One region of the Priestia sp. BR_2 genome, then DNA from elsewhere that is predicted to be linked to it. Evidence: predicted binding sites of a transcription regulator. Region 1 holds the regulator's gene; the other holds the start of a gene.
What was found. Region 1 encodes CtsR, which represses protease genes until heat stress. Its sites were predicted from a motif close to ATGGTCAATAAAGGTCAAACA; they were not measured.
Positions count from the first base shown of each region.

Region 2: clpP (ATP-dependent Clp endopeptidase proteolytic subunit ClpP) is a predicted target of CtsR. The motif match lies at 14,287-14,307, and genes of this name have one in related genera.

Region 1 is NZ_JAVFHM010000115.1:877-17,189, reverse strand. It holds gene radA (DNA repair protein RadA) at 1-893, opposite strand, end outside; gene clpC (ATP-dependent protease ATP-binding subunit ClpC) at 1,361-3,817, opposite strand; gene mcsB (protein-arginine kinase McsB) at 3,937-5,001, opposite strand; gene mcsA (protein-arginine kinase activator protein McsA) at 5,040-5,564, opposite strand; gene RB298_RS03755 (CtsR family transcriptional regulator) at 5,589-6,050, opposite strand; gene RB298_RS03750 (GntR family transcriptional regulator) at 6,397-7,113, opposite strand; gene RB298_RS03745 (sugar kinase) at 7,122-8,138, opposite strand; gene dagF (2-dehydro-3-deoxy-phosphogluconate aldolase) at 8,131-8,886, opposite strand; gene RB298_RS03735 (DgaE family pyridoxal phosphate-dependent ammonia lyase) at 8,888-9,991, opposite strand; gene RB298_RS03730 (amidohydrolase/deacetylase family metallohydrolase) at 9,969-11,072, opposite strand; gene RB298_RS03725 (hypothetical protein) at 11,409-12,155, opposite strand; gene RB298_RS03720 (ABC transporter ATP-binding protein) at 12,152-12,856, opposite strand; gene RB298_RS03715 (GntR family transcriptional regulator) at 12,879-13,244, opposite strand; gene RB298_RS03710 (ABC transporter permease) at 13,290-14,048, opposite strand; gene RB298_RS03705 (ABC transporter ATP-binding protein) at 14,041-15,078, opposite strand; gene RB298_RS03700 (metalloregulator ArsR/SmtB family transcription factor) at 15,255-15,563, shown strand; gene RB298_RS03695 (SRPBCC family protein) at 15,566-16,276, shown strand.
Region 2 is NZ_JAVFHM010000252.1:58,473-74,785, forward strand. It holds gene RB298_RS20310 (ABC transporter ATP-binding protein) at 1-1,095, shown strand, start outside; gene RB298_RS20315 (response regulator transcription factor) at 1,134-1,814, shown strand; gene RB298_RS20320 (sensor histidine kinase) at 1,814-2,893, shown strand; gene RB298_RS20325 (amino acid ABC transporter ATP-binding protein) at 4,087-4,815, opposite strand; gene RB298_RS20330 (amino acid ABC transporter substrate-binding protein/permease) at 4,808-6,247, opposite strand; gene RB298_RS20335 (SIMPL domain-containing protein) at 6,519-7,280, shown strand; gene RB298_RS20340 (ABC transporter ATP-binding protein) at 7,687-8,658, shown strand; gene RB298_RS20345 (ABC transporter permease) at 8,655-9,503, shown strand; gene RB298_RS20350 (ABC transporter permease) at 9,504-10,310, shown strand; gene RB298_RS20355 (ABC transporter substrate-binding protein) at 10,376-11,428, shown strand; gene RB298_RS20360 (hypothetical protein) at 11,662-11,916, shown strand; gene RB298_RS20365 (PdaC/SigV domain-containing protein) at 12,056-13,129, shown strand; gene clpP (ATP-dependent Clp endopeptidase proteolytic subunit ClpP) at 13,615-14,211, opposite strand; tRNA gene RB298_RS20375 (tRNA-Arg) at 14,374-14,448, opposite strand; gene RB298_RS20380 (sugar-binding transcriptional regulator) at 14,706-15,749, shown strand; partial or broken gene RB298_RS20385 (glyceraldehyde 3-phosphate dehydrogenase NAD-binding domain-containing protein) at 15,850-16,281, shown strand.

The sequences.
Region 1 (16,313 bases):
CTTGCAACTACGGTCGAACCCGCTACGCCCAAAGGCCGTTCGGATAAAAAGAGCTCCGATGGATTCCCGACTTCCCGAAGCCCATCCTCACCCATCTCAAAAATGCCAATCTCATTCGTCGAACCGAAACGATTCTTCACCGCGCGAAGCAAGCGGTAAGTATGATGACGCTCTCCTTCAAAATAAAGCACACAATCCACCATGTGCTCCAGCATCCTTGGACCTGCAATGGCGCCTTCTTTTGTCACATGTCCGACAAGGACGGTCGCGATGCCTTTCACCTTCGCCAGCCGCATAAAGCGGGCCGTGCATTCCCGAACCTGGGATACGCTGCCCGGCGCGCTGGTTACCTCAGGCAAGTACACCGTCTGAATGGAGTCGATGACAACGAAGCCAGGCTGTACGTTCTCAATGGCTTCCTCGATCGATTCCAGATTGGTTTCGCAGAGGACAAACAGCTCCGGGGACAGCGCCCCGAGCCGGTCAGCGCGCAGTTTGGTCTGGCGCACGGATTCCTCACCGGAAATGTACAGAACGCGAATGCCGTTCTGGGCCAGTCGGTTGGAGGCTTGAAGCAGGAGCGTGGATTTCCCGATGCCGGGATCGCCGCCGACTAGCACGAGCGAGCCCGGGACCAGCCCGCCCCCGAGCACCCGGTTCAATTCCGCAATGCCCGTCTGGATTCTGGGTTCTTTACCGCTTTCTATATTTATGATCGAAAGGGGTTTTTCTTTACTATGAAAAAGAGGGGAATTCATCCCCTGGGTCTTGATTACCGTCTCGGTCTCCTCTACCATGGAATTCCATGATTGGCAGCCCGGACATTTTCCGAACCATTTGGGCGCTTCATACCCGCATTCGGTACAGAAAAATTTCGTCTTAGTTTTTGCCATGTGAGTCTCCTTTATGTCGCGCATCATTTGTCGGATTCCGTAAAACCCTGCAAAATCAGGCATTACTCAAAGTTTACCATTTCTTATAATTCAACGTAAAGGTTAATTGGAAACTTTACGCGGGATGAAATGGATTTGTTTCAAATTTGAAGGAGCAGGGGGTGAACATGCGTTAATTGCTGCTGAAAAACCGCGTTCGCTTCGCTGCCGGATCGTTCTTGCGATCGCTGTTAAAACCAGGGAACTGGAATCGAAATCAATTTAAAGGCGACCGCTGTCGCTTCTTCAGAACGATTCCTTCCTCTCCGCTGGGTTGATACATGAGGGATCTGTTTTCGTAATATGCCATTCATCCATATAACCTCTAAGCATCCATGTATCTGCCCCATACAAAGCCTTCATCTTCCGTTAACATTTAAATCAAAAACCCCGCCGGATTTGACTCCAGCGGGGTGATGTTATTTATCTTATTCCGTTTCGGCCGATGCGGCCGTTACACCTTCACTCTTGTTCACAACCAGTTCGCCGTTCGCTTCATCGATGACAAGCGAGTCGCCCTTGGCCACATTGCCTTTCAGCAGCTCCTCGGAAAGGCGATCCTCGATGTGCTTCTGGATAGCCCGGCGCAGCGGACGGGCACCGAAGGCCGGATCGTATCCTTCCTTCGCTATGAAGGCCTTCGCCTTGTCCGTGAGTTCGAAATGCACCTCGAATTCTTTCAGGCGTTTACGCAGCTCGTCGGACATCAGCGTCACGATTTCGGCAATGTGTTTCTCTTCCAGAGAGTGGAACACGATGATCTCGTCGATCCGGTTCAAGAACTCCGGACGGAAGCTCTTCTTGAGCTCATCCATCACTTTGCCTTTCATGTTGTTATAATCGCGGCCTGCATCCGTCACGGCGGTAAATCCAAGCGTGGAGTTCTTCTTGATCGCTTCCGCTCCGACGTTGGAAGTCAGGATGATCAGGGTATTCCGGAAATCCACCACGCGGCCCTTCGAATCGGTCAGGCGTCCGTCTTCCAGCACTTGAAGCAGGATATTGAATACTTCAGGGTGCGCCTTCTCGATTTCATCGAGGAGGACAACGGAATACGGCTTGCGGCGCACTTTCTCGGTCAGCTGACCGCCTTCCTCGTAGCCGACATATCCCGGAGGCGCTCCGACGAGACGCGACGTGGAATGCTTCTCCATGTACTCGGACATGTCGATTCGCACGACCGCATTCTCATCTCCGAACATGGCCTCGGCAAGAGCTCGTGCCAGCTCGGTTTTACCTACCCCGGTAGGACCCAGGAAGATGAAGGAGCCCATTGGGCGCTTCGGATCCTTCAGTCCTGCGCGTGCCCGGCGAACCGCACGGCTTACGGCCTTGACGGCTTCCTCTTGGCCGATTACGCGGCTGTGAAGGATTTCTTCCAGATTCAGAAGACGCTCGGTCTCTTCTTCCTTCAGTTTATTGACGGGAATACCGGTCCAGTTGGCGACAACGTCGGCGATGTCCTCCGGCGTTACCTCGGAATCGGTACGTCCTTGTTTTTCTTTCCATTGGTTCTTCGTGACTTCGAGCTCCTCGCGAAGCTTCTGCTCCGTATCGCGCAGCGCTGCCGCTTTCTCGAATTCCTGGCTTTGGACGGCCGCGTCTTTCTCCTTGCGGATGTCCTCCAGATGCGCTTCCTGATCTTTCAGATTTGGCGGTATGGTATACGTATGAAGACGAACTTTCGAACCGGCCTCGTCAATCAGGTCAATCGCTTTATCCGGCAGGAAGCGGTCCGTAATGTAGCGGTCGGACAATTTCACGGCCTGTTCAATCGCTTCGTCGGTAATTTTCACACGGTGATGCGCTTCGTAACGGTCACGCAGACCGTACAGGATCTGAATGGCTTCCTCCGGCGACGGTTGATCCACCGTGATCGGCTGGAAGCGGCGCTCAAGTGCAGCGTCTTTTTCAATGTATTTGCGGTATTCGTCCAGCGTGGTAGCCCCGATGCACTGAAGCTCTCCGCGCGCCAATGAAGGCTTAAGGATGTTGGAAGCGTCAATGGCTCCTTCTGCTCCGCCTGCGCCGATCAAGGTATGCAGCTCATCGATGAACAGAATGATGTTGCCGGCTTGACGAATCTCATCCATGATTTTTTTCAGGCGGTCCTCAAACTCGCCGCGGTATTTCGTACCCGCTACGACTGAGCCCATATCCAGCGTCATCACGCGTTTGTCGCGCAGCGTCTCCGGAATTTCATTGTTAATGATGCGCTGTGCCAAGCCTTCCGCGATCGCCGTCTTACCTACTCCCGGTTCACCGATCAGTACCGGGTTGTTCTTGGTCCGGCGGCTAAGCACCTGAATCACGCGCTCGATTTCTTTGCTGCGGCCAATGACCGGATCCAGATTGCCTTCCTTGGCAATGGCGGTCAGATCCCGAGCGAGACTGTCCAATGTAGGCGTGCTCACGTTCTGCGGCGTGCCATGATGGCTAGACACCGCTTCGCTGCTGCCCAGCAGCTGCAGCACCTGTTGACGGGCTTTGTTCAGGCTGATGCCCAGGTTGTTCAGCACGCGTGCCGCAACCCCTTCGCCCTCGCGAATCAACCCCAGCAGAATATGCTCGGTTCCCACATACGTATGGCCAAGCTTACGGGCTTCGTCCATGGAGAGCTCAATCACTTTTTTCGCTCTAGGCGTGTAAGCAATGTTGGTTGGCTGCTCCTGTCCGCGTCCGATTAATGTCTCCACTTCGTCCTGGATTTTCTCAAGACCAAGTCCAAGTCCGATCAGCGCTTTGGCTGCAATGCCGTCTCCCTCACGAATAAGTCCAAGCAGGATATGTTCTGTGCCGATATTGTTGTGACCCAGGCGTACCGCTTCTTCCTGAGCCAATGCAAGCACCTTTTGTGCGCGTTCCGTAAATCTGCCAAACATCATAGTATTGCACCTCCACGTTTCAATTAATATATTGAACCTCGCGGATTTCGGTGTATCGCCGGCTAAGACGTTTATACCGTCATCCAACTGTAAACCGAGAAATAATAACTAACGACTTCTTAACGGTTGCCCAATGTCTCGCGAATGAGCTTAGCCCTGTACATATCGCGTTCGGAAGGATTCATGCCCTCTCCATAGGTCTTCTGGAGAAATCCCGGCTGCGTCTTCACGTTCAGCTCGTTCATGACCGGAATTTCCGGCCCTTCCAGCAGGCCGAGATCCACGCCTAGCCGAACATCGGACAAGCGCTGAGCCGCTTCCTTGGAATCCATGACCGCTGCATAGGACAGGATGCCGTATGAACGCATGACCCGGTCCGTGATACGGAGCTTGGATTCACTGAGGAGCCGCGCCCTGGCATTCTTCTCGTGCTCGATGATCTGCAGGGCCACGCTGTGAAGATTCTCGATGATCTCCGACTCGGTTTGCCCGAGCGTAATCTGATTCGAGATTTGAAACAGGTTGCCTAAAGCTTCGCTGCCCTCGCCGTAAATTCCTCTAACGGTCAAGCCTACCTGCGATACGGCCGAGAGAATCCGATTGATCTGCTGCGTCATGACGAGCGCGGGCAGATGCATCATGACCGAAGCGCGAAGGCCGGTGCCGACATTGGTCGGACAGCTCGTTAGGTAACCCCTTTTGTCATCAAAAGCATAATCGATCTCGGATTCGAAAATATCATCCAGCGCCGTCGCGCGGCTCCATGCCTCCCGAACCTGAAATCCGGGATACAGACACTGTATGCGCAGGTGATCCTCTTCATTGATCATAATGCTGACGGATTCATCTTCGGTAAGGATGACGGCACCGTTCCGGGATTCATTAGCCAGATTGGGACTGATCAGATGCTTCTCGACGAGAACCTTCTTATCCAGCTCATCAATCTCACTTAATTTAATTACATGCAAATGCCCGAAATCCTGCAAATCCTCCTTATCCTTTAACACATGGGTCAGGCGCTCTAGCACTTCTCCCGACTGCTGATCCGTTGCGAGCAGCGGGAAAGGAAGATGCTGCAGGTTGCGCGCCACCCTCACGCGGGTGCTGATGACAATGTCGGAATCCTGACCGTTCCCGCGCATCCACTCGCTCAGCGCCGAATCGGTAAACCGGAGATTAGACATCACGCATTCCTCCTACTAAAGTGCAAAATGTAACGATCTTATCCCTGAGCAATGTTACGCTCCAGCTCGCGGATTTGGTCCCGGATCTCGGCAGCCGCTTCAAATTCCTCCTGCAGGATCCTCATTTGAAGCTCCTTTTTAAGCTCATCGATCCGGCGTTTGATCTGAATCCGGCCGCCGGTACGCTTCGGCACTTTGCCCACATGGGAAGTTCCCCCATGGACTCGCTTGAACAACGGATCCAATCGATCCGAGAAATATTTATAACACGCGCTGCAGCCGAACCGGCCAAGCTTGCTGAACTGGGAATACGTCATGCCGCATTCCTCGCATTGCAGCGTCTGGGCCGTTTTCGCACCGGGGGTCTGGCCCTTGCCTGAAGGATCCAGATCCAGCAGGCCTGACAGCAAACTGTGTATAGAAAAACCATTCGACGTACCGGGGATCAATTCCCCTTTTTCGCGGGCACAAGTTTCACAAAAGTGAAACTCCGTTTTCTCCCCGTTCACAATTTTGGTGAAATGAAGTGTCGCCGGCCGTTTACCGCATTCTTGGCATAACATACTCCGATGCCTCCTTACACAGACTCACTTACCTAATAAAGAAATCAGCATCGCCTTCATAATCCTTGCGCGCAGCTCATCCCGATAAGGAAGCTTCACATTCAGGCATTCCCTTGAAACGGCGGCCCGCATCAGGCTGGCCTCCCGCTTCGTCAAAAACCGGGATTCCTCCAGCTGGTAGATCAAGCCTTCCGCTACCGTCTGGTCAATCATGCTGCCGATGGTATGATGAAGGTGCTGCTGGAGTGCAGTATGCTGGGGAAGCTCGATACGCTGGATGCGGATGTATCCGCCCCCGCCGCGCTTGCTCTCGACAAGAAAGCCCTTCTCCAGCGTGAACCGTGTGCTGATCACGTAATTGATCTGGGAAGGAACGCAAGAAAATTGCTCCGCCAAATCGTTGCGTTGAATTTCGACGGTTCCTTCCGGACTTTCCTGCAAAATGCTCTTCAGGTATTGTTCGATAATATCAGAGATATTACGCATGGTCTGTTCATCCTCCACTGTTTGAAACGTTAAGACGGATAGTGATCTTACACGTCCGCACAGAGCCTTGCTTATACGTTGATTAACCATAATCAAAATCAGCGAACCCTCTCGTTGACTTTGACTTTCTTTGACTTTGATCTCATTATAGCACATTTTTTCATTTTGCCAAGAGGGTACTTCTCAAATGTTCGCGCTATGCCTGTATTCTTATTGTACCCACTTCTTCGATCGCTTATAGCCCTTTTCCGAAGAACAATTCAACCGAAGGAATAAAAAAAGAAGCAGCCAACGTTCCGGATTAAAACCGGTCTCTTGGCCACTTCTTCCTGTCGTTTTCTGTATCTTAAGCATCATAACTGATCAAATAATGCTGCAGCTCCGTATTGTAATACCCGATGCTGTATTCAATGATGCTGCCCGTCTGGTCGTAGGAGGATCTCAACCGCTTCAGTAACGGGGTCCCGGCGCTCACTTCCAGCAGCGAGGCAATCTCCTCATTAGCCACGGTCGCCAGGAAACGGTCCCGGAAATTCTCCAGCGTGATTTGACTCTCCTCGATACGTTCATACAAGGACGGCAGTTCGCTTGAATCGAACTCCTCCCCCATGTCCACCAGGGACGATACGTAATGGGTGTAGTAGATAAACGGGCTCCCGTCCAGCAAATACAGCCGCTCGATCAGCAGGCACCGCTCACCGAATTTCAGGAACAATTCGCTATCCGGTTCATTGTGCACCCATTCCGTCTTCAGATGGCGCTTCCGGATCTGGTGGCCCTCTTCAACCAAAATCTCGGTAAACAGCTTCCCCTTGGACAGCTTGGAAAAGGACGTGTTCCGGGTCACGATCGTTCCCACACCGCTCCGCTTCTCTACATACCCTTCCTGGTACAATTCCTGGATCGCATTGCGAACCGTCATTTTGCTGACGTTAAATTCCTGTTCGAGCTGCGGCTCGGAAGGAATATGGGAACCAAGTGGATATACCCCATGCAGAATCCGATCTTTAATGATCTTCTTGATTTGCAAGTATAATGGACCGTTCTTCCGCGTGATCGACATGCTTCCTCCTACCTTTCCACGTCAGACATATGATGACTCATCGCCTGAAGCACTTCGCGTTCGTTTGCCGTCGGCGTATCTCCCGTTACGGTATGGGCAAGCATCGCCGCCGCTGCGGCAAAATCAACCGTCCGGCCCGGCTCATATCCCTCCGAGATCCCATGAATCACACCGCTGGCATAGGCATCGCCCGCCCCGATGCGGTCATGAACGGAGAACGTCAACGTTTGGGAAAAATGAAACGCTCCATCCGTGTAAAGATAGCCTTGCAGGGAATGGGTATTGTCCCCGTTGATCTTGCGGTGGGTACCCGACGCAACCGTAATATTATACTTCGCCGCCACCTTCGGAATCAACTCCTGCAGCTGTTCGTGCCGATCCTCCCGGGTGGTTTCCATGCCAAGGATATGGATGGCATCCTTCTCGTTCATGAAGACGATATCCGCCAAAGACAGCATTTCCTCGTAGTGCGGCTTGGCGAAATCGTAGCGGTCCGCGCCCCATAAGGAAGGACGGTAGTTGCAGTCGAACACAACCGTTCCGCCGCTTTGCTTGACCTTGCGAGCCAAGACCTTCATCTGGCCCCGCACGGTGTCGTTCATGGAAAGGGTGATGCCGCAAAAATGGATCATGTCGATCTTTTCGGCAATCGCATCGAAATCGTACATGTCATCCTCCGCCGTATTAAAGCTGCTGCCAAGGCGATCCGTATAGGTCACGCGACCGGGTCTAACGCCAAACCCATTCTCCAGAAAGTACATGCCGACATATTTGCCCCCGCGGCTAATGAGCGATGTGCCGATCCCAAGCTTGCGCAGATATGAGATCGCCGCTTCGCCAAGCGGGTTGTCCGGAAGCGTGCTGACGAGGTAGCCGTCATGGCCAAACCTTGCCACGGCCGACGCGATGTTGACGCCCGTCCCGGAAAAGGAATAGTTCAGGTGGCTCGCTTGTGCCAAGGAAGCATACCCTGGTACTTGAAGACGCATCATCACTTCGCCAAATGCAGCGATCGTCTTAGGCATATTGATCAACCAGCGCTTTTAACTTAAGGTGCAGCTCTTGCACGTCGCTAATGATCGTATCCCCGCTGGCCGAGTCGATGATCGAGGAGTATACGTGAGGGATGACCTGCTGTACTCCTGCCTCGAACGCGATGCGGACGATGGCTTCAAAATTCTCTTTATCGATTCCGCCCGTCGGCTCTAACGCGAATCCTTCCTCCGCGCATGCCTTCGCTACCGCACGATACTCCTCTTCCAGCTTCAAGCCCTGCATCGGGAAATACTTCAGTGCGTTGCCGCCCATATCGCGTACAAGCGCGATTGCCGATTTTACGGGGACGACGGCTTTGTCCGATCCGGCAGCGCTCACCGGTCCGGTAGATATGTTCACGTAGCCCACTTGTCCCGAAGGGGACACGAGGCTGTTGATCCAGCTTTCTTCGCCGCCCAGGTTGGCACGGGTTGCACCGACCGCCGGAAACACCTGATTGATATGCGTGCCCGGGTAGCTCTTCACGATCTCCGCGACCACCGCCGCTTGACGGTTATCGCCGGCGCCCAAGCCGATGGATACCGCATCCTCGATGACGGCCCCGTACTCCTTCATCGCGATGACGGCTTCCTGCGCATTCGGGTAATTTTTCGACAATACGCCGACCAGCACATGCCCTTCCGAAGCTTCGAATATTTCCTTCGCATTCTGAATGCTGCCTGCAAGAACGTTTAATGCCGCGCGGTTTCTGTAAAGACGTTTCTCCATGTTTGCCATCTTAGTTTCCCCCTGCAATCTGCTGTATTCTCGTTATAATGACTTGCAAATCATCGCCGGAAAGCGAGCGAGGATCGATATCAAAATACCCCTGGCGTACGCCGTAATCCCGGGTATACACCGCAATGTCGCCTTCGCGCAGCTGATCGTTCATGGATTTGGCGCTTACCCCTGCCGCCTCCTCATTGACCTTCACGCGTCCCCGGAAGATCGCTCTTCCCGCTTCGTCCTGCACGATCGTAACCTCAATGCCCGGCAATTTCGATAAGGACTTCATTTCCTCCAGTGCCGCCTTCTCCAACTCGCTCTTATCTTCCTTCACCATATACTCATCCAGCGCCTGAAGCAATCCAAACGTCGTTTCCTTGCCGACCTTCATGCTCCGCCCAATGCCATGCAGCTGCGCCTTCACCCACTCCACGTATTGGCGCTTGCCGCCTACTATACCGGAGGTCGGACCTTCGATTGCCTTAGAACCGCTGTAAATAGCCAGATCTCCGTACTTCACATACTTCTGGATATCCTCCTCGGCAGCGGCATCCACGATCAGCGGTATTCCATGTGCCTGGGCCACTTCTGCCGCTTCTTCCACCGAAATCATGTTTTTCTGCACGCAGTGATGGGACTTCACGTATAAAATGGCAGCGGTCCGTTCATTTATCGCCTCTGCGATATGCTCCTTACGCCCTTCGTTGGCGTACCCTACCTCTACGACCTTGCCGCCTCCGAGATAAACCATCGTTTCGACGGGAGCTCCATACTGCACATTATGCCCCTTAAACAGGATGATCTCGTTCTTCGCAATCGGCTCCTGATGCAGTCGGTCACTGCGCCGGCGATTGCCCTCGGTGACGATTCCAGCCACGGATAGAGCGATGCCGCTGGAAGCCGAATTGACGACAACCGCCGCTTCGGAGCCGAGAATGCGCGCCATGTAATCGCCTGCTTTATCTACCAGATCCGCGATTTCCACGTAACTCTGTCCACCGATCCGCATGGCTTCCATGACGGTATCCGTCGGTGCCGACACACCAAGAATGCTCATGCGCCCGCTGGCGTTCACCACGCGTTTCAACCCGTATTTAGCATGTAATGAATGATCCATTGACTACCACTCCTTTGGCTTCGATATATCGGTCAGCGATTCGGGTCTCCCCTTCGGAATCGGTCAAACTCATCGGTCCCTGCCGCACCGCGAACAGGGTAAGGTGGGCAGCGTCGCCGACTTGAATTCGGCCCAGCTCCGGACGGCCCAGCCATGCGGCTGCATGGTCCGTTACCGCAGCGACCACTTCCTGCAAGCCGTATCCTAGATACAGAAACTTACTCATGACATTGGCCAGGCTGTACACCGGACCATGGATGCGATTGCCGCGATAAATATCGGTGCTGATCGTATCCGGCTTAATCCCTTGGGCTTTTGCATACTCCGCCACCAGGAACGAGAAGCTCGCCGTACCATGGCCGACATCCAGATGAACGCCGCGGGCAATCGCTTCGGTCAGGGCAGGAATCGGCTTTCCGCCCGAATCGAATAAATTGTTGGCTTTCCCGTTCAAATAATGAGTGATTATGTCGTCCTTCTGAAGCAGCTCCAGCACTTCCTCAATCACAGGAGGCCCTGATCCGATATGAACCATCAGCGGCAGGGCCGTTTTCCCGGACAGTTTCCTTGCGAGTCGAAGCGGCTCTACGCCATTGTCCTTCACTACGCTTTTGCTGATTCTTGCCTTGAGCCCGATGATCAGGTCAGGATACGTCAATACCGCTTTTGCTGCCTTCTCGGGATCGATCCATTCCAAACTGGAAAGCTCGTCGATCCGCTGAAGTCCAATATGGGAAATATTCAAAAAAGCAAACACGTTTGTCTTGGCCCTGGCAACCTCGGCTGCCAATTCTCCAATCGTATCCGCGCCGCAGCTTCCTGCATCGATAATGGTGGCGACGCCTTGCTGAACGCCGATCTCGTCGATGGCATCGCCGTAGGGCTCCAGCTTGGCGACCGCATGGACGTGCATATCGATCCAACCGCTGGACACATATAATCCCGTACCGTCAAAACCGTTGTCACCCGATGCCGTATTCGCATCCGTTATTTCGGTAATGAACCCGTTCTCCATGACAATGTCAAAAGGCTTCTCATCATCCACCGTCTGTACGTTGCGCAAAACAAAACGCTGTTCCAAAATCTTCATCGTTTCACCCCTTCAGCCTTGCCGGACCAGCCTTAAATCCTCTTCAGTACCTGCCGATTTGCATTGCTTTATCTTAATACCATGGTTATAGCATAGCACAGAACATCCTGAACGTGAATATAACGTTATAATGTTTAAATCATATTTCGAATTTTATCCGCTATCTCTTGCCTATAAATTGGAGTCCATGGATTGATAGCGGCATACTGCTAAGGTTCTAGTTCTGTGTTCCTAGCGGTTTTCCTTCTCGATTCATACCAAAGAAACTGCCTTGGATAGGCAGTTTCTTTGGTCCGTTTATAGTATTAAATCCTCATATTCCTTAAGTTAAACCTCAACCTTCCGATCAACGAGATACACCGTGGCATATAGGATCAAGGCCGCCACAATGACCTCAAAAGCAAATGCGCCCCATGCTAACGTATACTGCGCGGCAGATACGGTGAAATCAGCCTCATTCTCGAAGGAAATGGTCGCCATCGGGCCAACCCATGCTGCCTCTTCTCCGAAGAACAGCTGGCTGATCCAGGACAGGACATTATGCAATACAAAGAACACCAGAATGCCGATCCATACGCTGCCTTTCTTCGTGATGCTGTTGGCCACGGCAATGGCAAAAAATATCGTAATCATCAGGAAGATGAATTTCCATGCCGTCAACAGGGCGAGACCTACATAATACATAACAGGATAATCGGAAAAACGGATCATTTCCCATGGGATGCCGGCAACGTTCCAGTAGTACCACAAATGCAGTGCCATCAGTAGGCACAGCGCCAGTAAACTCGCGCACGCCAGAATGAGGGAGGAAATCACGCTCCAGACGGAACGGACGGGGAGCAGACGCCGGTGATATGCCTTGATGTTATAGCCGAAGTTCTTGCCAGTGACCACAAGGAGCAAAACACTCACAGAGCCATAAGCCAGCATGCTTAAACCGAAACTCAATCCTAGCTCCCAATCTCTTATCGAACCTGTCACCGTAATCGCGATCTGCACGATAAGAAGAATCGCAAAAGCGCCGAGCAGCGTGGTCGAGTTTCTCTTCCAGTCGTATTTCAGCAGTCTCATCATTCCGCATACACCTCTTTAAACATCTCATCTATGCTTTTTCCGTGTTTTAGGCGGATGTTCTCCACTTCATCATGCATGGCAACCTCGCCGTTACGAATGAAGATCACTTCATCAAATATCCGTTCGATGTCCCGGACAAGATGAGTCGAAACTATGATGCTGCTGTCCTCGTTGTAGAATTCAACGATGGCATCCAAAATTTTTCCACGGGCTACGGGATCCACCCCGCCGATGGGTTCATCCAGCATATACAGCTTCGCTTCGCGGGACAAGGCGAGCGTTAACTGCAGGCGCTCATTCATCCCTTTGGACAGGGAGCTGATGCGATCATTGGTCTTTAAATTCATGAAGTCCAGCATTCTGTTTGCCTTCTCTACATTAAAATCCTCATAAAAATCCTTGAAGTACGCCACCGCATCCGAGACCTTCATCCAGGATTCTGTCATCGGCCGGTCCGGCATGAAGGACACGCTGGCTTTGGTCTCCAGCCCCACGGGTTTGCCGTTCACGTAAACGGCACCTGCCGTAGGCTGGATCAAACCGGCCGCAATCTTCATCAGCGTGCTCTTGCCGCTGCCGTTGGTACCCAGCAAGCCGATGATTTTGCCTCCGCTGATATCCAGATTGACATCATGCAGCGCTCTGCGTTTACCGGCATACGTTTTGGTCACGCTTCGTACCTGTAACAGATTTTCCACCATGGTCTCACCTCCGCTTTTTGGATCATGGCTGCTTCACAGCATCTTCCACGATCGTAATGATATCCTGATCTTTAAAGCCGAGCTCCTGCATGCCGCGTATAAACCGTTCCAGCAGATCGCCGGCCATTTCTTTTTTGATTTCCATGATTTTCGATTCCTCGCTTGTTACGTATCGGCCCAATCCCCGCCGCGTCTCCACAATACCCTCACGCTCCAATTCCTGAAAAGTTCGCTGCACCGTGTTTGGATTTATTTGAAGCTCACTCGCTAATTCTCGAACCGATGGGATTTTATCACCGGGCAAAAGTTTGCCGATGATGATTTCTTTCTTCAGATACGTCATGATCTGTAAATAGATCGGCAGATTATTGTCAAATTCGATACTCACTGTCGGGTTGCTCCTTTCCGCCGCTCTACCTCGAACTCAGGCTCCTTATGCGACATCCCGTTTTTTAAACGTAACAAAGCCTGCCGCAAGAAACAAGAGGAGATATACAGCGAGCACAATAATTGAGAACGTTAAGCTCATGCCTGGTACCGGGGAGCTTGCGCCACCGCTGTACAGGGAAAGATCCACATTCAGGAACAGCAGGTATTTAGACCAGGAGTAACGCGCAAGCAGCTGTACCACCATGCTTTCCATAATGACCATGAACATGCCGATACCGATTGCAGGACCGGTGGATCTCGTTAGAATGCCTACCATAAAGGTTAGCGTTACATAAACGATCGTATACACCAGGTTGTTCACTGCTCCAATGAGCACATCGCCAAGCGTAACGGAGCCGACATCCATGCCGAACGTAATTTGGCCGGTCAGCACGGCTACAGCAAACATGAAGGCCACCAGTGTTAAGATGTAAATCAATACGGCCACATATTTCGATGCCAAAATTTTGGAGCGGCTCTGTGCACGTATAAGCAGCAATTTGATCGTTCCCATGCTGTGTTCCTTCGCTACGGCTCCTGCCGTCACAACAATGGCAAGCAGGGTCAGCACTTGCCCCATTCCCTTGGTGGTTACAGCGATCTGGGCAAATTCATAGCCGGTGCTGCCGCCATTGGAAAATTTAAAGAGCAAGAACGCCGTGAAGATCACCATTCCAGCCAAAAGCGCATATGGCAAGAAGAAGCTGCGTTTCTTAAACATTTTGAGCCATTCGTTCCAGACGAGATTTCCAAAGCTACGCAATGCGGTTGCCTCCTGTCCATTTCAAGAATTCTTCTTCAAGCGACGACTTCATTTCTTCCACCCGGTAAATCCGTACGCGTGCATCGCACAGTAACTGGATCAGCGTGGGTATATCCTCTTCGTGAAGTTGAAGGGTAATCATCCCCTCCTCCACTGAGGAGTTGATCAGAATGATGTCTTTGAGATGTTGAACCGTTTGTTCCGCCATGGCTGTATCATTTACGCGGAGACTTACCGTCGTTAACTCTTCATTCGCGACCGTCCCCCCGATCGAGCGCTCAGTGACGAACTTGCCTTCCTGGATGACAACCACGCGGCTGCACATCAGCTCCATCTCCGACAGCAGATGGCTGGATACGAGAATGGCAATCCCCTCATCTCTGGCGATTTGTTTCAAATAATCCCGCATCTCGCGAATACCGGCAGGATCCAGGCCGTTCGTCGGCTCATCGAGAATAAGGATGGACGGATTGTGGAGCAGAGCCTGCGCGATTCCTAATCGTTGGCGCATACCAAGGGAATAAGCACGAACCTTCTTGTGTATGGCGTCCTGCAGCCCGACAAGCTTGACAACCTCCATGATTCTTGTGATCGTCACTCCCTCGGACATTCGCTGATACTGTCTCAAGTTGTCATAACCGCTCATGTACGGATAAAATTCCGGATTTTCGATGATGCCCCCGATATGACGAACGGCTTGAACGAAGTCCTTCTTGATGCTATGTCCCTTTACCAGTACATCGCCTTGGCTCATATCGATCAACCCAACAATCATTCGAATGGTTGTTGTTTTGCCCGCGCCGTTCGGTCCAAGCAAACCAACGATTTCACCTCGATGAATGTCAAAGGATAGCTTGTCGACGATGTTCTTCTTTCCAATCGTCTTGGTGACCTGTTCAACGGTCAGAACGACTGGACCTTGCTTGGCATTCTTCCTCTCCGTAGAAACTGAAGCATGTAATTCGTTCTTTAAATCCGTTGCAGCATTCTCTATATTTGTTGCCATTTCATTTGAATCGTTTCCGCTCATCTATTTGTTCCACTCCTTTTTGTATCGGTGTTATAGTTAAATAGTACACTAGTGTCTTGGTTGTGTAAAGCCCTTTTTCGTTTAAAATTCGTATTGACTTTCAGAGGTTGGAAAATTATATTAACTCATTCATATAACCAAAAGGTTATATTTTGGAGAGATGGGGGATTCCAACCATGAGTGATATGTACCGCGCCATTTCCGATCCCATCCGAAGGAAAATCCTAAATATGGTCGCTCATCAAGAACTCCCTCAGCTGGAGATCGTGAAGGCATTTCATATCTCACAGCCCGCCGTAAAAAAGCATCTTGCTATCTTGCTGGAAGAGGAGCTATTACTAGAGCGAAGGGAAGGCAAGTATTGCTACTACCGATTGAACACCCCGACTTTTCAGCGGGGGTATGCGGAGCTTCAACAAGAGCTTGGCTCTATTCTGGAGAATAAGTTAAGCAGACTTAAACAATATCTTGAGGAGGACTCATAAGAATGGACTCTATTTTTAACCATGTTAAGCGGGAGATTGTCATCCGTACAACACCCGATCGTGTATGGAAAGCCTTGACCGATCCGCAAGAACGCAATCGATGGGAGACTCGCCATTGTGAGATCGATCTGAAGGTCGGCGGTCAAGTCTCTCTTGATTACGGCTGGGGCGTATCCTATAGCGGCACGATTGAGGAGCTTACGCCTTACTGCAAACTCACGCTCAAGGGAGAAGACCAGGAGCTTACCATTTGGACCATTGAACCACATACAGAAGGCACCTTGGTCCGCATCGAGTATACAGGATTATGGTCCAATGAGCGGGAGTATATGATGATGGATAACATGGCCTTCGGTACATACCGATTCATGCGGAATATGGAGAGCGTGCTGGAGACTGGCCAAGATATCCGATCTACTTTCTGGTCCAGCTGGATCGGCATGAATCATTATACATACCGTCGTGACGGCATAGAGGGCGTCAAAGTCGTTGAGGTGTTTGCCCACACGCCAGCAGACGGTGTCTTAGAGGAAGGCGATATCATTACGAGTGCGGCTGGCCAGGTCATTCGCAGTTATGATGAGCTGGAAGATCATGTCACATCGATGAAGCCTGGCGAGCAGGTTGTCATCGGTTTTATCCGACATGGCAAACCTAGCAGCGTTACACTTACGGTGCTTCCTTATGGACAGAGGAACGTGGTTGAAGCATAGAACATGAAGTTCAATCAGTAATGATGTACGCATGGGC
Region 2 (16,313 bases), on a different contig from region 1:
AATAGAGAGTATGAGAACGGGAACAAAGGCATCACCAACCTGCTGAATTTCGGTATCAAGGAAGGCGTAGTCTCTGCCTGGATCGCACCGCTGATGTCTTTTGTGCTGATGATGCTGCTGGTGGTGGTGATCGGGTATGGCGGATTGCAGGTATCCACCGGAGCACTGACCGCGGGAGAGCTGGTTGCGTTCATCCTGTACCTGATTCAGATCGTCATGCCGATGACGCAGTTAACGACGTTTTTTACCCAGCTGCAGAAGGCGAAGGGAGCGACGGAGCGAATATTGGAAACCCTGGATGCAGACGAAGAATCCATTACGGCCGGTGACGAGGTGGCGGATGCCAACCAACGGGTGTCGATCGAGAACCTTTCGTTCGGGTATAAGCCCGATGAGCTTGTGCTGCATGATATCAGCTTTCAGATGGAGCCGGGGACGGTCACGGCCGTGGTCGGGCCGAGCGGCGGAGGGAAAACGACGCTGTTCTCCATGCTGGAGCGCTTCTACCTGCCGCAGAAGGGACAGATCCGCTTGGGCAAGACGCCCATAGATACCTTCTCCTTACGTTCCTGGCGCGGATTGATCGGCTATGTATCGCAGGAAAGTCCGATGATTGCCGGAACCATACGCGACAACTTATGTTACGGAATGGACCGCGAAGTGAGTGACGCTGAGCTTCGAAGAGCGGCAGAAATGGCGTATGCCGATGGATTTATTGATGAACTGCCAAGCGGCTTTGATACGGATGTGGGCGAACGGGGCGTGAAGCTCTCGGGCGGACAGCGGCAGCGGATTGCCATCGCCAGGGCTCTGCTGCGGGATCCCAAGATCCTGATGCTGGACGAAGCCACCTCCAGTCTGGACAGCCGTTCCGAGATCGAGGTGCAGAAGGCGCTCAAGAACCTCATGGCTGGACGGACGACGATCATTATCGCGCACCGGTTATCCACGGTGGTGGGGGCCGATCAGATCATATTTATAGAAAAAGGAACGGTGACCGGCCGGGGAACGCATGATGAATTGATCGGGCAGCATGATATGTACAGGGAGTTTGCCGTTCAGCAGCTGCAGATGAATGAGGCAATCGAGGCTTAAAGGCAGCTTGTAGAGCCATAGAAGGAAGGGGGGCCATCATGGCAAAAATATTGGTTGTGGACGACGATCCGAACATCCGCGAACTTATCAAGGTGTTCCTGGAGGAGGCGGGGATGGAAGAGGTGATGGAGGCCTCGGATGGCGTTGAGGCCCTGTCCGTGATGGAGCAAGTTTCGGTCGATCTGGTCGTGATGGATATCATGATGCCCAATATGGACGGATGGGAGCTTTGCCGGGAGATTCGGAGGAATACCGGCATTCCGGTGCTGATGCTGACGGCAAAAGGGGAGACGAGGCAGATCGTGAAGGGTTTTGAGCTGGGCACGGACGATTATCTCGTGAAGCCTTTTGAGCCCGCGGAGCTTGTCGTACGCGTCAAAGCGCTGCTGAAGCGATATCAGGTAGCCGCATCGCAGACGGTCACGATCGGTAACCTGCAGATGAACCGCAAAACCTATGAGGCCAAAGCCGGCGATGAGGTTTTTACCTTGCCGTTAAAGGAGTTTGAGCTGCTCTTCAAGCTGGCCAGTTATCCGGGGAGCACGCTGCCGCGCGAACGGCTGATCGAGGATATATGGGGGTATGACTTTGAAGGGAACGAACGCACGCTGGACGTTCACGTGAATCGCCTGCGGGAACGGTTCCCGGAGGAGAAGTACCGGTTCAGGATTCGAACGGTGCGCGGCCTGGGGTATCGCCTGGAGGCAGGTGAGAGCTGATGAGGAGACCGCTCAAAATCTTGTGGAAAATCGTTCGGGAAACGATTCAGACCATCCTAATCTTCGCGGTCTTGGGAGCGTCATGGACGGCGGCGACTTACGTAACGCGGTTTGTTTACAACTGGACGGGAACGCCGCCATGGGATTATGCCGTCCAGCTGATCGACTTGTTTGTCGGCGTCATTATCTTCTTCCTGTGCATGCTGGTCGTGGGGATGTTCTTCAAGCACCGGCAAATGGCCATGCTGAATTCCATTACGGATGCTATGCGCCGGATCTCCCAGGGGGATTTCAGTGTGAAGATGGATGAACACCAATGGCGCGGGGAGTTCAGGATGATTGCTTCCGGCATTAACGACATGGCCGGCGAGCTGGGGCGCATGGAGACGATGCGGCAGGATTTCATCTCCAACGTGTCCCATGAAATCCAATCCCCGCTCACTTCGATTCGGGGGTTTGCAAGGGCGCTCCGAAATCCGCGTCTCACCGAGGAGAAGAGAGCCCGTTACCTGGAGATCATCGAGGGAGAGGGCCGCCGTTTGTCGCAGCTGAGTGACAATCTGTTGAAGCTGTCGTCTCTGGAAGGCGATCAGCCTGCCTTCGAAAGGGCCCGTTACCGGCTCGACGGGCAGCTGCGCGCCGTCGTGTTGGCGCATGAGCCGCAGTGGCTGGCGAAACGGATTCAGGTGGATCTCGATCTCGCCGAGATCGAGATTGAGGCGACGGAGGATCTGCTGAGTCAAGTGTGGACCAACTTGCTGCACAACAGCATCAAGTTCACGCCCGAGGACGGCATGATCACCATCGTGCTGAAGGCAGGGGAAGACGGAGCCGAGGTTACCATGACCGATACGGGGGTCGGGATGTCGGACTCGGATCAGCTGCATATCTTCGAGCGCTTCTACAAAGCGGACAAATCGCGTAATCGCGCGGCTGGCGGCAGCGGGCTTGGGTTGTCGATCGTGAAGCGGATCGTGGATATCCACCAAGGGAGAATAACGGTCCAATCGGAGCCGGGGAAGGGATCGGCATTTACCGTGGTGGTGCCATACAAGAGTTCCGGCGATACAAAGCAGTGATCGTGTGCGGCTTGAGTTATAAAGTTTGAGGCAGACGGAGCTGGATAACCACCCAAGAAATCGGTGATGGTTGCGGGCTCTCCTTCAGGAACTGGGGAGGGCATGGGGCGGAGTGTTTTGTCTTTTCTGAGCAAAGGGGGTCACTGCGTGGGAACATGGCTGGCTTCCGGGCACTTTTAGTAGGGGGCGGGTCATAGCCATAAATAAGGAGTAAGGACTTGTCGTCCTTACTCCTTATGGAGTTATACGCGATGCGATATGTACAAGCTTTCCGTTGACGGGGAGAGTATGTGATTAGCTAAAACAGTAGATAGCAGCGCGTTCGTACAAGCAGTAGCAATACAAGTCATATGAGCATATGAGCAATTCAACCATTAATAGGAATACAGGAAGTCAAGCATTACCAAAAGCAATCAATGCAAGCAATACAAAAAAACAGCTAGGGTAAGCTATTCAAGCAATGAAAGTGATTCATGCATTATAAGGAGTACACGCAATACAAGCAATACAAGCATTATACGCAATATAAGAAACAAGTGATATAAAGCCAAACCAGTAATACAAGTAGTTTAGACATTACAAGTAAGTCAACCAACTCAAGAAACCCAGCAACTCCAGCAACAAGTGATTCAAGGCATTACAGGGATGATACGAGAGCAATATAAGCTTTTCCTGGAAATCTTGGGGATTTATCGGACACCATAGACCTTATTTGCCAAAATCACGGCCATATTTGGAAATAGCGGACACTAGATCCGTTATTCAAGAATTTGTATCGGCAAATGCCGCTTTTTTGAAGGAATAACGGATCCTCGGTCCTGTAATTTTCGAAAAGTCCCTATTTTCCCTCGAATAAGGTCCTCTCGGTCCGTTAGCTGCTCTAAAGCAGCATGCAGCCATCGTATAACTATCGAAGTGGGCTCTAAATGATAATATGCAATATCATTCCATAGCCGTACGATAACAAGCAGATGCCATTCCATAGTCGTACGATAACAAGCAGATGCCAACCATAGTCGTACAATAACCGGTTGGTTCACTCTAACGGGCCAGCCGGACCATAGGTTGCAGCTTTGAACTGTCGACAACCATCCAAGCACACCCCGAGGCCACTCACCGTGCGCACAGGTGTAGTAGGCACGGTGTATGCAGCCGCACGGTAACAGATCGGTGAAGCTGGTTCAGCTGCACCGTTACAGCACCTTCTCCAGAAAGCTGATGGTCCGCTCATGCTTCGGGCTGCCGAACACCTCTTCCGGCGGACCTTCCTCTACGATATACCCGCCGTCCATGAAGATGACCCGGTCCGCAACCTCGCGGGCAAACCCCATCTCATGCGTAACGATCATCATCGTCATGCCCTCGCGCGCCAGGTCCTTCATGACGCCGAGCACCTCGCCGACCATCTCCGGGTCCAGGGCCGAGGTCGGCTCGTCGAACAGCATGATGTCGGGATTCATCGCCAAAGCCCGGGCAATCGCCACGCGCTGCTTCTGGCCGCCGGACAGCTGGCTCGGGAAAGCCTCCGCCTTATCGGAGAGGCCTACTCGGTCCAGCAGCTTCAGCGCCGTGGCACGTGCCTCGGCGGCGTTTTGCTTGCCCAGCTCGACCGGGGCGAAGGTAATGTTCTTCAGCACGTTGAAGTGCGGAAAGAGATTAAAATGCTGGAACACCATGCCGATGTTCTCGCGCGCCTTATTGATGTTCGTTTTAGGGTCATTGATATCCTGATCATGGACAAAGACCCTGCCAGCCGAAATTTCCTCCAGCCGGTTGATGCAGCGCAGAAAGGTGCTTTTGCCCGAGCCCGATGGCCCGATCACGCAGACAACCTCGCCTTCCTGGACTTGCATATCGATTCCCTTCAGCACCTCGTTCGTGCCAAAGCTCTTCTTCAGTCCTTCTATGCGGATTTTATCCATGACGCACCTTCCTTTCCAGACGGTCCGAAATTTTCGTCAGAATCGTGATCACGACCAGATACATGATGGCCACCACGAGCCAGATATCAAACGAGGCGAACGTTCTCGCAATGATGATCTTCCCGGATTGGGTCAGCTCGACCAGACCGATCACCGACAGGATGGACGTATCCTTCAGCGTGATCACCAGCTGGTTAATAAAGGTCGGAATCATGACTTTGATCGCCTGCGGAATGATGATTTTCATCATGGCTTTGCGGTATGGCAGTCCGAGCGAGCGGGCCGCCTCCAGCTGTCCGGGGTCAATGGATTGAATGCCGCCGCGAATAATCTCCGTGACATAAGCGCCGGCATTCAAGCTCAGCGTCAGGACCGCTGCGACGATCGGCGACATCGTGAAGCCGAACGCCTGCGGAATGCCGAAGTAGATGAAGAAGGCAAGCACCAGCAGCGGAATGCCGCGGAAGATGTCCACGAATACGGTGGCGATGCCCCGGAGCCATCGATTGCGACCGACCTTCATGAAACCGAAGATCAGCCCTAGGAAAAACGCAAAAAACAGCGACACGATGGTCAGCAGCAGCGTATTGCCAAGGCCCTTCAGCAGGGAAGGCAGCGACTCCACGATTAGTCCCCAGCGGCTTTGACTCGGTGCGCTTACGGCATTCTCACCGATATATTTTTCCTTAATGCGATCGTACTCTCCACTTGCCTTCAGATTCACCAAACCAGCGTTGAACTTCTGCAGAAGCTCCTGGTTCCGTCCCTTGCTGACGGCGAATCCGTAGGAGGCGCCGGGCTCCATCTCCGTAACGATCTTCAGACCGTTGTTCTGTTCCACTCCATAAGCGAGTACGGGAAAATCGTCAAAGCAGGCAACGGAATTGCCGGTTTTGACATCGTCATACATTTGGGCCGAATCGTCAAAAGGCACGATGGTGAAGCCGTACTTGGAGGATATGGATTCCGCGAAGCTGTAGCCCTCCGTACCGGTTTTGACAGCAACCTTTTTCCCCCTTAAATCCTCATAGGATTTGATGGATTCCTGGTCCTGGCGGATGGCCATGACAACGCCCGAATCAAAATAGGGATCGGAAAAATCGAATTTCTGCTTCCGTTCATCCGTGATACTCATGCCCGCGATGACGCCGTCCACCTGATTGGCTTCCAGCGCCTGAACCGCCGCATTGAAGCCGAGCGGCTTGATCTCGTATTTGAAGTTCTGGTCTTTCGCGATCGCATCCAGCAGATCCATATCGATGCCGACAAATTTGCCGCTCGCATCCTGGAATTCAAACGGGGCGAACGTAACGTCCGTTCCGATCTGATAGGTTTTGCCGGAGGCTGGCTCTCCCGCCGCGCTTACCGATCCATAGGGAACGCCAACGGCCATGAGGAGCAGCAGTGACATGAACACGTAGAATACACGCAATGATTTCATAATGACCTCCTGTTCTTAACACCGTGTAAGTTAGTTACCCATTAAGGCTTCCATGTTAAACAGCAGCTTCCGGCTTCATTCGGTATCTTATTTGGCTAAATAGCCAATCATGCCTAGAAATACCAATGAATTGGGCGCAAAAAAATATTACAAGAAAAATATCAAAACGCTCCGATTCGGATGCAACATTTACCAATGCCCTCACGTTAGAAGGGTAAGGCAAGCATGGCAGCGATGCCAATATCGAAGGAGGCTGACAAAGATGAAAAGATGGGTCAAACAAGTAGGTTCTATCATGATTGCAGGCGCACTGCTGACTGGCAGCACGGCTTGGGTCGGGTTGAGCGGAGCAACCGAGGTGCACGCGGCGGAGGCAGCACAGCAAAACCTTCTTACCGTACTTGGTAAAGGCGAGATCTCGGTGAAGCCAGATATCGTTTATCTTTCCATCGGGGCAGAATCATATGCGGAAACCGCAAAATCCGCACAGAAGAGCAATGCGCTGAAAATGGATAAGATTACGAAGCTGTTGAAAGAAACCTGGAAGATCGACGACAAGGATATCAAAACCGAGCAGTTCTATGTACAACCGAACTATACGTACTCCGATGAGAATGGACGTAAAGTGAAAAATTACACCGCCTATCATTCCCTGGAAGTTACGCTTCGCGATCTGAGCAAGGTCGGGGATCTGCTCGATGCAGCATCCGATGCCGGCGCCAATTCCATCGGCAACGCCCGTTTCTCGGTTGAGAACCGCGATGCATTCGAAGCGCAAGTGATTGATAAGGCGATGGCGAACGCAGACCTGAAGGCACAAGCGATGGCGAAGGCGTCCAAGCGTCAACTCGGTATCGTACTGAACATTGTGGAAGGTTCCGTTGGCGTAGATACCATCTATGGCCTCGAAAAAATGGCGATGGAGGCTCAGTCCACGGCAGCGGACGCTGGCGCAAACACATCCGTGAAGCCGGGCGAGATCAAAATCACGACACAGCTGTACGTGCAATACCAGCTGAAGTAGTCGCTTTAATCGACGCAGCATGCGAAAAAACCGTTCATTCCGGTCTTTATCGGGCGAACGGTTTTTTCGCATGTCTGTTAAAAAATGAAATACCATTATCCGGTGCCATATCCGGCCCTTCCCCTGTCGAAATACACAGAAAAGTGTTGTGTATAGGGGGAAAACGAGGTATAGTGAATATGCGAAAAACTGAACTTTGATCTAACGTTTAAAGCCATACCCATGGATATGGCTTTTTTTTCTTAGTAGAGACTTCTAACCGCCTCCACCCTTAAGAAACGGATTCTGCCAACCTGAGCATAACAGGCAGTAGGACCGTTTCTTCTTAGTGGAGAACGTTTTTGTGCATACTGGTAATAGGATGTACACATGGAAACGAACAGGTCACATTTTGAAGAAGGGGTTGATGCATGTGATTGAACTTGTCCGGATCGAGAAGCATTTTCAGGGACAAGCGGTCGTGCATCCGCTGTCGCTCTCCATTAAAGAAGGGGAATTCCTGACTTTGCTGGGCCCCAGCGGCTGCGGCAAAACGACGATTCTCCGAATGATAGCAGGATTCGAGCAGCCGACCGAAGGACAGGTATGGCTGGCGGGTCAGAATGTGACGGATATGCCTGCGAACAAGCGGGATTTGAATTTGGTATTCCAACACTATGCTCTGTTTCCGCATATGACCGTAGAAGACAATATCGCTTTTGGACTGAAAATGAAAAAAATGCCGCGCCAGCTCATCAAGGAGCGCGTGGACGAGGCTGTTGCGATGACGCAGCTGACCGCCTTGCGGGAACGCTTCCCGCACCAGTTGTCCGGCGGACAGCAGCAGCGCGTGGCCATTGCGCGCGCCATCGCCAACAAGCCGAAGGTGCTGCTGCTGGATGAACCGCTCGGCGCGCTGGATTTGCAGCTGCGGAAGAACCTGCAGTCCGAGCTCAAGCATTTGCAGCGGACGCTCGGGATCACGTTTGTATATGTAACGCACGACCAAGAGGAAGCCATGATGCTATCCGACCGGATCGTCATCATGAACCATGGACGGGTAGAGCAAATCGGCACGCCGCGCGAGATCTATGCGAGACCGCAAACGCTGTTTGCCGCCACGTTTGTAGGGGAGAATAACGTCTTCTCCTCGCCTGAGGGGCTTTTTGCCGTACGGCCGGAGAAACTCATTCCCCAGCGGGAATCGGGTGCCAAGAAGAGCGGCGTGATTGAGGATGTGCAGTACCTCGGCAGCGTTCATAAGCTGCTGGTCCAATTGGACGATGAGCCGATGAAGGTCACGATTGCCCTCGATATCTCGGATGACCATCCGTGGGAGGTTGGCGAACGGGTTGGGGTGAACTGGAACGCCAAGGATGAGGTGATCATCGGGCCATGAGGAAATCAAGGTTCCTGTTGACTCCGGTGCTGCTGTGGTTATCCCTGTTCCTAATCGTTCCGATGCTGATCGTGGTCGGCATTTCCTTTCTCTCGCGGGATTCGCTCGGGAATGTCGTGTTTTCCTTCAGTCTGGAAGGATACAAGACTTTTTTTGATCCATTATATTTGGGCATCTACTGGGATACCTTGGTACTGTCGCTGCTGACTACGGTGATCTGCTTGTTAGTCAGCTATCCTTTGGCCTATTATATAGCCAACGCTTCCCCGCGTATCCAAACCTGGGGATTGATTCTGATCACGGTTCCGTTCTGGATCAACTTTTTGATCCGAACCTATGCGTGGGTTCTGCTGCTCCGGACGCAAGGCGTAGTGAACAGCCTGCTGCTGTGGGCGGGATGGATCGACGAGCCGATTCAGATGCTGTATACGTACGGCGCCGTACTGCTCGGGATGGTGTATAACTTCATTCCGTTCATGGTGCTGCCGATTTACGTGGCCTTGGAGCAGATGGACAAACGTCTGCTGGATGCGGCCAGCGATCTGGGCGCTTCCAGATGGAAGGCATTTCGGCATATTACCTTGCCTCAGAGCAAGTCCGGCATCATGACGGGTGCGGTTCTGGTCTACGTATCGACTTCCGGGATGTTTGTCGTCACGGATATATTGGGGGGCGCCAAGTCCTCCATGATCAGCAATATCATTCAGCAGCAGTTCCTGGGTGCGCGCAACTGGCCCTTTGGAGCGGCGTTATCGGTTATTTTTGTGATTACGTCCTTGGTGCTGATCCTGCTCTTTAACCGGGCGATGCAAGCCCGCCATCAACGCGTAGGGGAGGGGAGATAAGTGAAAAAGAAGAATCACCCGCTGCTCGGGGTTCACTCTTTCCTTATGATGGCTTTCATCTATGTACCCATCGTCATGATTATCATCTATTCCTTTAACGATACGCGGCTTAGCGGCAATTGGGAAGGCTTTACGATGGATTGGTATGTGTCGCTATTCCAGAATCGGCACGTGATGGAAGCGCTGATGAACAGTTTGACGGTGGCCGTCATCTCGACGATCGTTTCCACCCTGCTCGGGACTGCAGCGGCGCTCTCGCTTCGGAATTTGGGGCGTAAAGGCCGCAGCGGCATGAATGGCCTGCTGTATCTGCCGGTCATCATCCCGGATATTATTATGGGGCTGTCGCTGCTGGTGCTGTTCAGTCAACTGAACATGCCGCTTGGCAAGGCAACGGTGATCATCGCCCATATTACGTTCAGCCTGTCGTACGTCTATGTCGTGGTAACGGCCCGACTGTCGGGGATGGGCAAACAGCTGGACGAGGCTGCCCAGGATTTGGGCGCCACGCCTTGGCAAACGTTCCGGCACGTCACGCTGCCGCAGATTGCACCGGGCATTATCTCCGGCGCATTGATTGCTTTCACGCTGTCGCTGGACGATTTTATGGTCAGCTTTTTCGTCGCCGGCCCAAGCTCAACAACGCTGCCGATCTATATATACGCTCAGGTGAAGCGCGGCATCTCGCCAGAGATCAACGCGCTGTGCACGCTGCTCATACTGGTCAGCATCACGCTGATCCTGTTAGCCCAATATATTCTTAACCGCGGCAATGGGCAGAAGAAACACAAAACATTACCGATCTAAGCGATAGAAACGCTTTTTTCGAAATAAAATTAAAACATGCAAGTGGAAAGAGAGGAGATATTGAATTGAAAAAATCAAGATGGACCCGCCTGCTGACGGCAGGCATGGTTGCGGTATTGTCTGTAGGACTGCTGGCCGGCTGCGGCTCGGATAAGGAGACGCTTCATATTTACAGCTGGGCGGATAACTTCGATCCCGAGGTGCTGAAGGACTTTGAGGAGAAGTTCGACGTGAAGGTAACCTACGACAACTACGCGAACAATGAAGACCTGCTGGCTAAGATCAAGGCTGGCGGCAGCGGTTATGACCTCATTCAGCCGTCCGATTATATGGTCAAAACGATGATTGAATCGGAGCTCCTTGAGCCGCTTGACATGAATAATATCCCGAACTTCGTCAATATTACGGATACTTTCAAAGATCCGTCTTATGACCCGGGCAATAAATATTCGATCGTTTACACGTCCGGCGTAACGGGAATTGCATATAACAAGAAGTATGTGAAGGACGAAATCAACAGCTGGGAAGACCTCTGGAATCCGGAATACAAGGGCAAAGTCCTGCTTCTGGACGACAACCGTGAAATGATCGGCATGGCGCTGAAAAAGCAAGGGAAATCCAACAGCAGCACGGATGAGGCGGAAATCACGGCTGCATCCGATGAGCTGAAGACACTGCTGCCCAATGTCCTTGCGTTTGATACGGACAATATTAAGCAGAAGATGATTCAGGAGGAAGGCTGGATTGCCACGGTTTGGTCCGGTGACGCAGCGTTCATCGCGGCGGAGAATCCGGATGTAGCGTACGTGGTGCCTGAAGAAGGAGCGACCATATTCTCGGACAACTACGCGATTCCAAAAGGTGCGAAGAATAAGGAGCTGGCCGAGAAATTCATCAACTTCATGATGGAGCCTGAAGTCAGTGCCAAAAACTATGAATTTATCGGATACAGCAATCCGAACACGAAAGCGATGGAATTCCATAGCGAGGAATACCGCGCCAATACGATGATCAACCTGACGGAAGAGGAGCTGGGCCGTACCGAGTGGCTCGATAATGTCGGTGACTCGCTCTCCGTCTATGATCGTTTATGGACCGAACTGAAGAGCGGTCGTTAGTATAAGCTTCAGTTCTTCATCTTTTTGTAATAAAGGAAGCCTGTCCCCTAAAGGGGATGGGCTCTTTTTTTGCAGAGCAGAATGAGACATTAGTCCCAAAGTGGGAAGAATTGGCCGATTTTCAGGAATTCCACCACAACTTCAGGATCCTTTTCGTTGTTATATATAAGGAGGTTGTATACCGTTTAGGCCCGTTTTTTATAAATGGGGTATCCCAGAAAGGAAGAAGCAGCTTGAGTGATCTGACGAGCATGGGGTTTATTGCTTTGATTGTTGCAGGCATCGCTGCTGTTTTATTTCTGAATTTTTTCAGGAAAAGCGCGCTGCATCTGCTGCTGACGAGCATTCACAGTGCACTCGTTGGCATCGGTTTGATTCTTCTTGCTTACGTTGTCCAAGGCAGTGAACTACTGCTGCTTGCGGGTTCAAGTGCTCTCTTGTTCGGTGTGTTTCTTAGCGCAGCGGCGTTCGTCCGGAAAGAATCATGAGAATGTATAGGTCCTATGGCATGGAGTCAAAATTGTCATTCACTTTGTTACCAATACATTGAAAGCTTTCCTTATAATGATTAAGGGTAATAGATTAACAACTAACGGAAACTTAATTTAACAAAGGTGGAATTCTGATATGAATCCTAAATTTCGTGTATGTGCATCATTAATTGCAACTAGTGTCCTGCTTGGTAGTCTTGGTTTGAGCGGACAGGTCATCGATGCAAGCGCCGCTAAGGCACCCGTTTCCGCCAGCCAAAAAACGTCGAAAAATGAAGTTGTACTGAAATGGAACGGCAAAACCTTGTCACAAAAAGGTCTAGTGCTGCATGGGGTAACTTATGTGCCAGCGACCGCTTTGCGGGATGGTCTGGGGATGCCTCTTAAATATGATTCCAAAAACCGCACGTATACACTGGGTAACGGCTATAACAAGCTGAGCGCCGCCGTGTACGCTGCAAGCGAAATCGGCATTCTGGTGAACGGTTCGTATGCCGGCGAGCCGGGCGGACAGATCATCAATGGACGTCTGTATCTGCCGTTCAAAACGATCAGCGAATACATGGGCGTTCAGGGACAATGGAATCCTTCCTTGAAAACACTGAGCATGACACAGAAGAAGCTGAATGACATTACCATTAAATCGGTTGCGCTCAAGAAGAATATTCAGGGCGTAGACGCTGTTGTGAATTATCCTGTAATCAGCGGACTCGATAATGCGGAGGTCCAAGCCGAAATCAACAAAGTGTTGAAAGAAAATGCGTCCGGCGTAATCACCGGTGCGGAAGGAAACGCCGAAGAATTCCCGCCGTCGGAATCCAGTTTCCCTTACGAATTCAGCGGTGACTTCGTGGTCCATTACAACCAGAACGACATCCTGAGCATTACGGCGTATGATTATTCGTACACCGGCGGTGCCCATGGCATGACCTTCCGTAAAAGCTTCACGTTCTCCTTGAAGGACGGCAAGCAAATGAAGCTGGGCGATTTCATCAACATGCAGGGCAAGAACAAGCAGAAGCTGAACAACCTTGTGCTGAGCAAGATGAAGAAAGAGGGAGGTTACCTCGGCGGTTTTGAGGGAGTGCCTGCCGATGCCGACTTCTATGTGAAGGATAACGCGGCGGTGCTGTACTTCCAGCTTTATGAGTACACCGCCTATGCCTATGGATTTCCTGAGTTTGAGCTGAAGCTGAAAGAGTGGAAGTAAGAGTATAGGATAGGCGGTTTGTGTAAACTGTAATCATTAAATTTCATACTATAGCTTGTTTAGATACATGATGCTGTCCTGATGTAACACTGTGCTGGAATCCGTTGCGATAAATCCCCTGATCAATTGAGCGTGGAGCATATACTCCTGCGCCCTATGATCAAGGGGATTTTTTGTGAATCTCACCATAGGTGTGCCCTTTTTCCCCTCCCCTCAAGTTAAGATAGCCCTTTTAAGAGGGGCATGGCCTTACCGTCTTTATGTTTTATTGAAAAAATCGTACCGAAGTGAGAGTATCCTTGGAAGAGCAGCGCGTTCGCCTTTGAAATCGGGAAACAACCTTTTTCAATTCATTCCAGTTTCCCGATTTCAACAGCGACCGAAGGGGACACTCTCACTATTTAGTATTCGAAGTTTTCAATGGATCCAGAGGATAAGAAAAGGCAGGCACCGGATAACGGCGCCTGCCCTTTACTTCATTTCTTTTATAAGCCTTGCGGCGGTGTGTTTTCCAGTACTTGATCGATCAGGCCATACTCTTTGGCTTCGTCAGCCGTCATGAAGTAGTCGCGATCCGTGTCCTTCTCGATGCGCTCCAGCGGTTGGCCGGTGCGTTCGGACAGGATGCGGTTCAGCTTGTCGCGCATTTTGAGAATGCGGCGGGCGCGGATTTCTATATCCGTGGCTTGACCTTGTGCGCCGCCGAGCGGCTGGTGAATCATGATCTCGCTGTTAGGGAGACCGTAGCGTTTGCCTTTGGCGCCTGCGTTAAGCAGGAATGCGCCCATGGAAGCAGCCATGCCGACACAGATCGTCGAGACGTCCGGCTTGATGAACTGCATCGTATCGAATATCGCCATACCTGCGGTAATGGAACCGCCAGGGCTGTTGATGTAAAGATGAATATCCTTCTCGGGATCCTCAGCCGACAAGAACAGCATTTGGGCAATGATGGAATTGGCGACCACGTCATTTACGTCGGAGCCGAGGAAGATAATGCGGTCTTTCAGCAATCTGGAATAGATGTCGTACGCCCGCTCACCGCGGTTGCTTTGTTCAACGACCATAGGTATAAAACTCACGTGGAAAACCTCCTCTTAAGTACCTCATATAAATACTGTTACCGTATTACCCACATGATAAACAATTTAAATCAAAAAGTCAAAGAAAGTCAAACTATTGAGTAAAAAAAAGAGCCGTTATGGGCACTTTAGGGTAATCAGTATAGAGAATAAATGTTATAATGGCGCGCCCGCGAGGAATCGAACCTCGATCTCAGGCTCCGGAGGCCTACGTCATATCCATTGGACCACGGGCGCACAAAAATCAGCAACGAAGTTGATTATACCGCATCTATTTCAAAAATACAATAGCGGACAAAACTTTGTTCCTATTATATAGACGAGCCGGTAGTTGGCCATAATGTATAAGAATGCCTGGGGTAGAGAAATATACTTTCGGACACTTGCAACCGGCATGATTATTGGTTAGAATAAGGGTGGGACTTAAAAAGTTTAACTGGGACATTTTACGACCAGGTAGGAGAGCCGAGACGAAGTTTGCAGGAGTGGAATGCATGCGTAACCTATTAGAAATACAAGAGCAACTTCTGCCGGATCTGATGGACACTCTTAAACGAAGGTATACCATCCTTCATCAGATCAAGTTGTCCGGAATTGTTGGCCGAAGAACACTGGCTTCATCGTTATCGATGACCGAGCGTGTTCTCAGAGCAGAGACTGATCTTCTGAAAGCGCAAGGGCTGATCGAGATTGAAACGCTCGGCATGCGGATCAGCGGCTCAGGGATATGCTTGCTGGAGGAGTTGGAACCGGTCATGAATGAGTTGTTCGGACTGGTTGAACTGGAAGAGAAGATTCGTCAGGCTTACGGGCTTCGTAAAGTGGTCATTATTCCCGGTGACAGCGAGTCATCTCCGGAAGTCAAACGTGAGCTTGGCCGGGCCGGAGCAAGAACGCTGCTTAACTTTGTCCAGGATGGAGATACGATTGCCGTAACAGGCGGCTCCACGCTCGCCGAAGTGGCAGAGCAGATGTCCTCTTTGCCTGGCGGCGAACCGTTGACAAGCACTTGGTTTGTGCCGGCGCGTGGCGGCCTCGGGGAGAGCATGGAGATTCAAGCGAACACCATTGCTTCCAAAATGGCTAAGCGCGTTGGGGCTGAGTACCGATTGCTTCATGTTCCGGATCTGCTCAGCGAGGATGCTTATCAATCGTTGGTTCAGGATCAGCACATCCAGGAGATCGTGGATGTGATCAGGCGCAGCCGCGTCATTATTCACGGCATCGGGGATGCCATGGAGATGGCCAGACGGCGGAAGCTGGATGAAGGCTCTATCCGGAACTTGCAGGCAGATGGCGCGATCGCGGAATCCTTCGGCTATTATTTCAGCGAAGATGGCGAAGTTGTCCACAAAATGCTTACCCTTGGACTCCGGCTTGAGGATATTATGCGGACGGAGACCATCATCGGCATTGCTGGAGGGCAAGGCAAGGGCAAAGCGATTCACGCGGTGCTGAAATTCGGACACGAGGACATTCTCGTTACGGATGAAGCCGCGGCATTGGAAGTCGAGAAGGAAATTGACGCCGGCATTTGAGTCCGCGGGCGTACAACAGATTTTTCATTTTTTGTTGTCTCGATTGGCTTAACGGCCAATCTTGAATATATAAATTTTACAAATATGGAGGGAACTACTCATGGTTAAAGTAGGTATTAACGGTTTTGGACGTATTGGACGTAACGTATTCCGCGCTGCGCTGAACAACAGCGAAGTTGAAATCGTGGCAATCAACGATTTGACGGACGTAAAAACGCTGGCACACCTTTTGAAATATGACACGACTCACGGCAGACTGAATGCAACTGTTGAAGCTAAAGAAGGCGCACTCGTTGTAAACGGCCGCGAAGTGAAAGTATTCGCTGAGCGTAACCCTGAAGCATTGCCTTGGGCTGAGTACGGCGTTGAAATCGTTGTAGAATCCACTGGTATTTTCACAGCGAAAGACAAAGCTTCCGCTCACTTGAAAGGCGGCGCTAAGAAAGTTATCATCTCCGCTCCAGCTACTGACGAAGATAGCACCATCGTTATGGGCGTTAACGCAGCCAAATACCATGCAGCTAACCATACTGCAGACCCTTCTACACTTCCGAACAGTCCGAC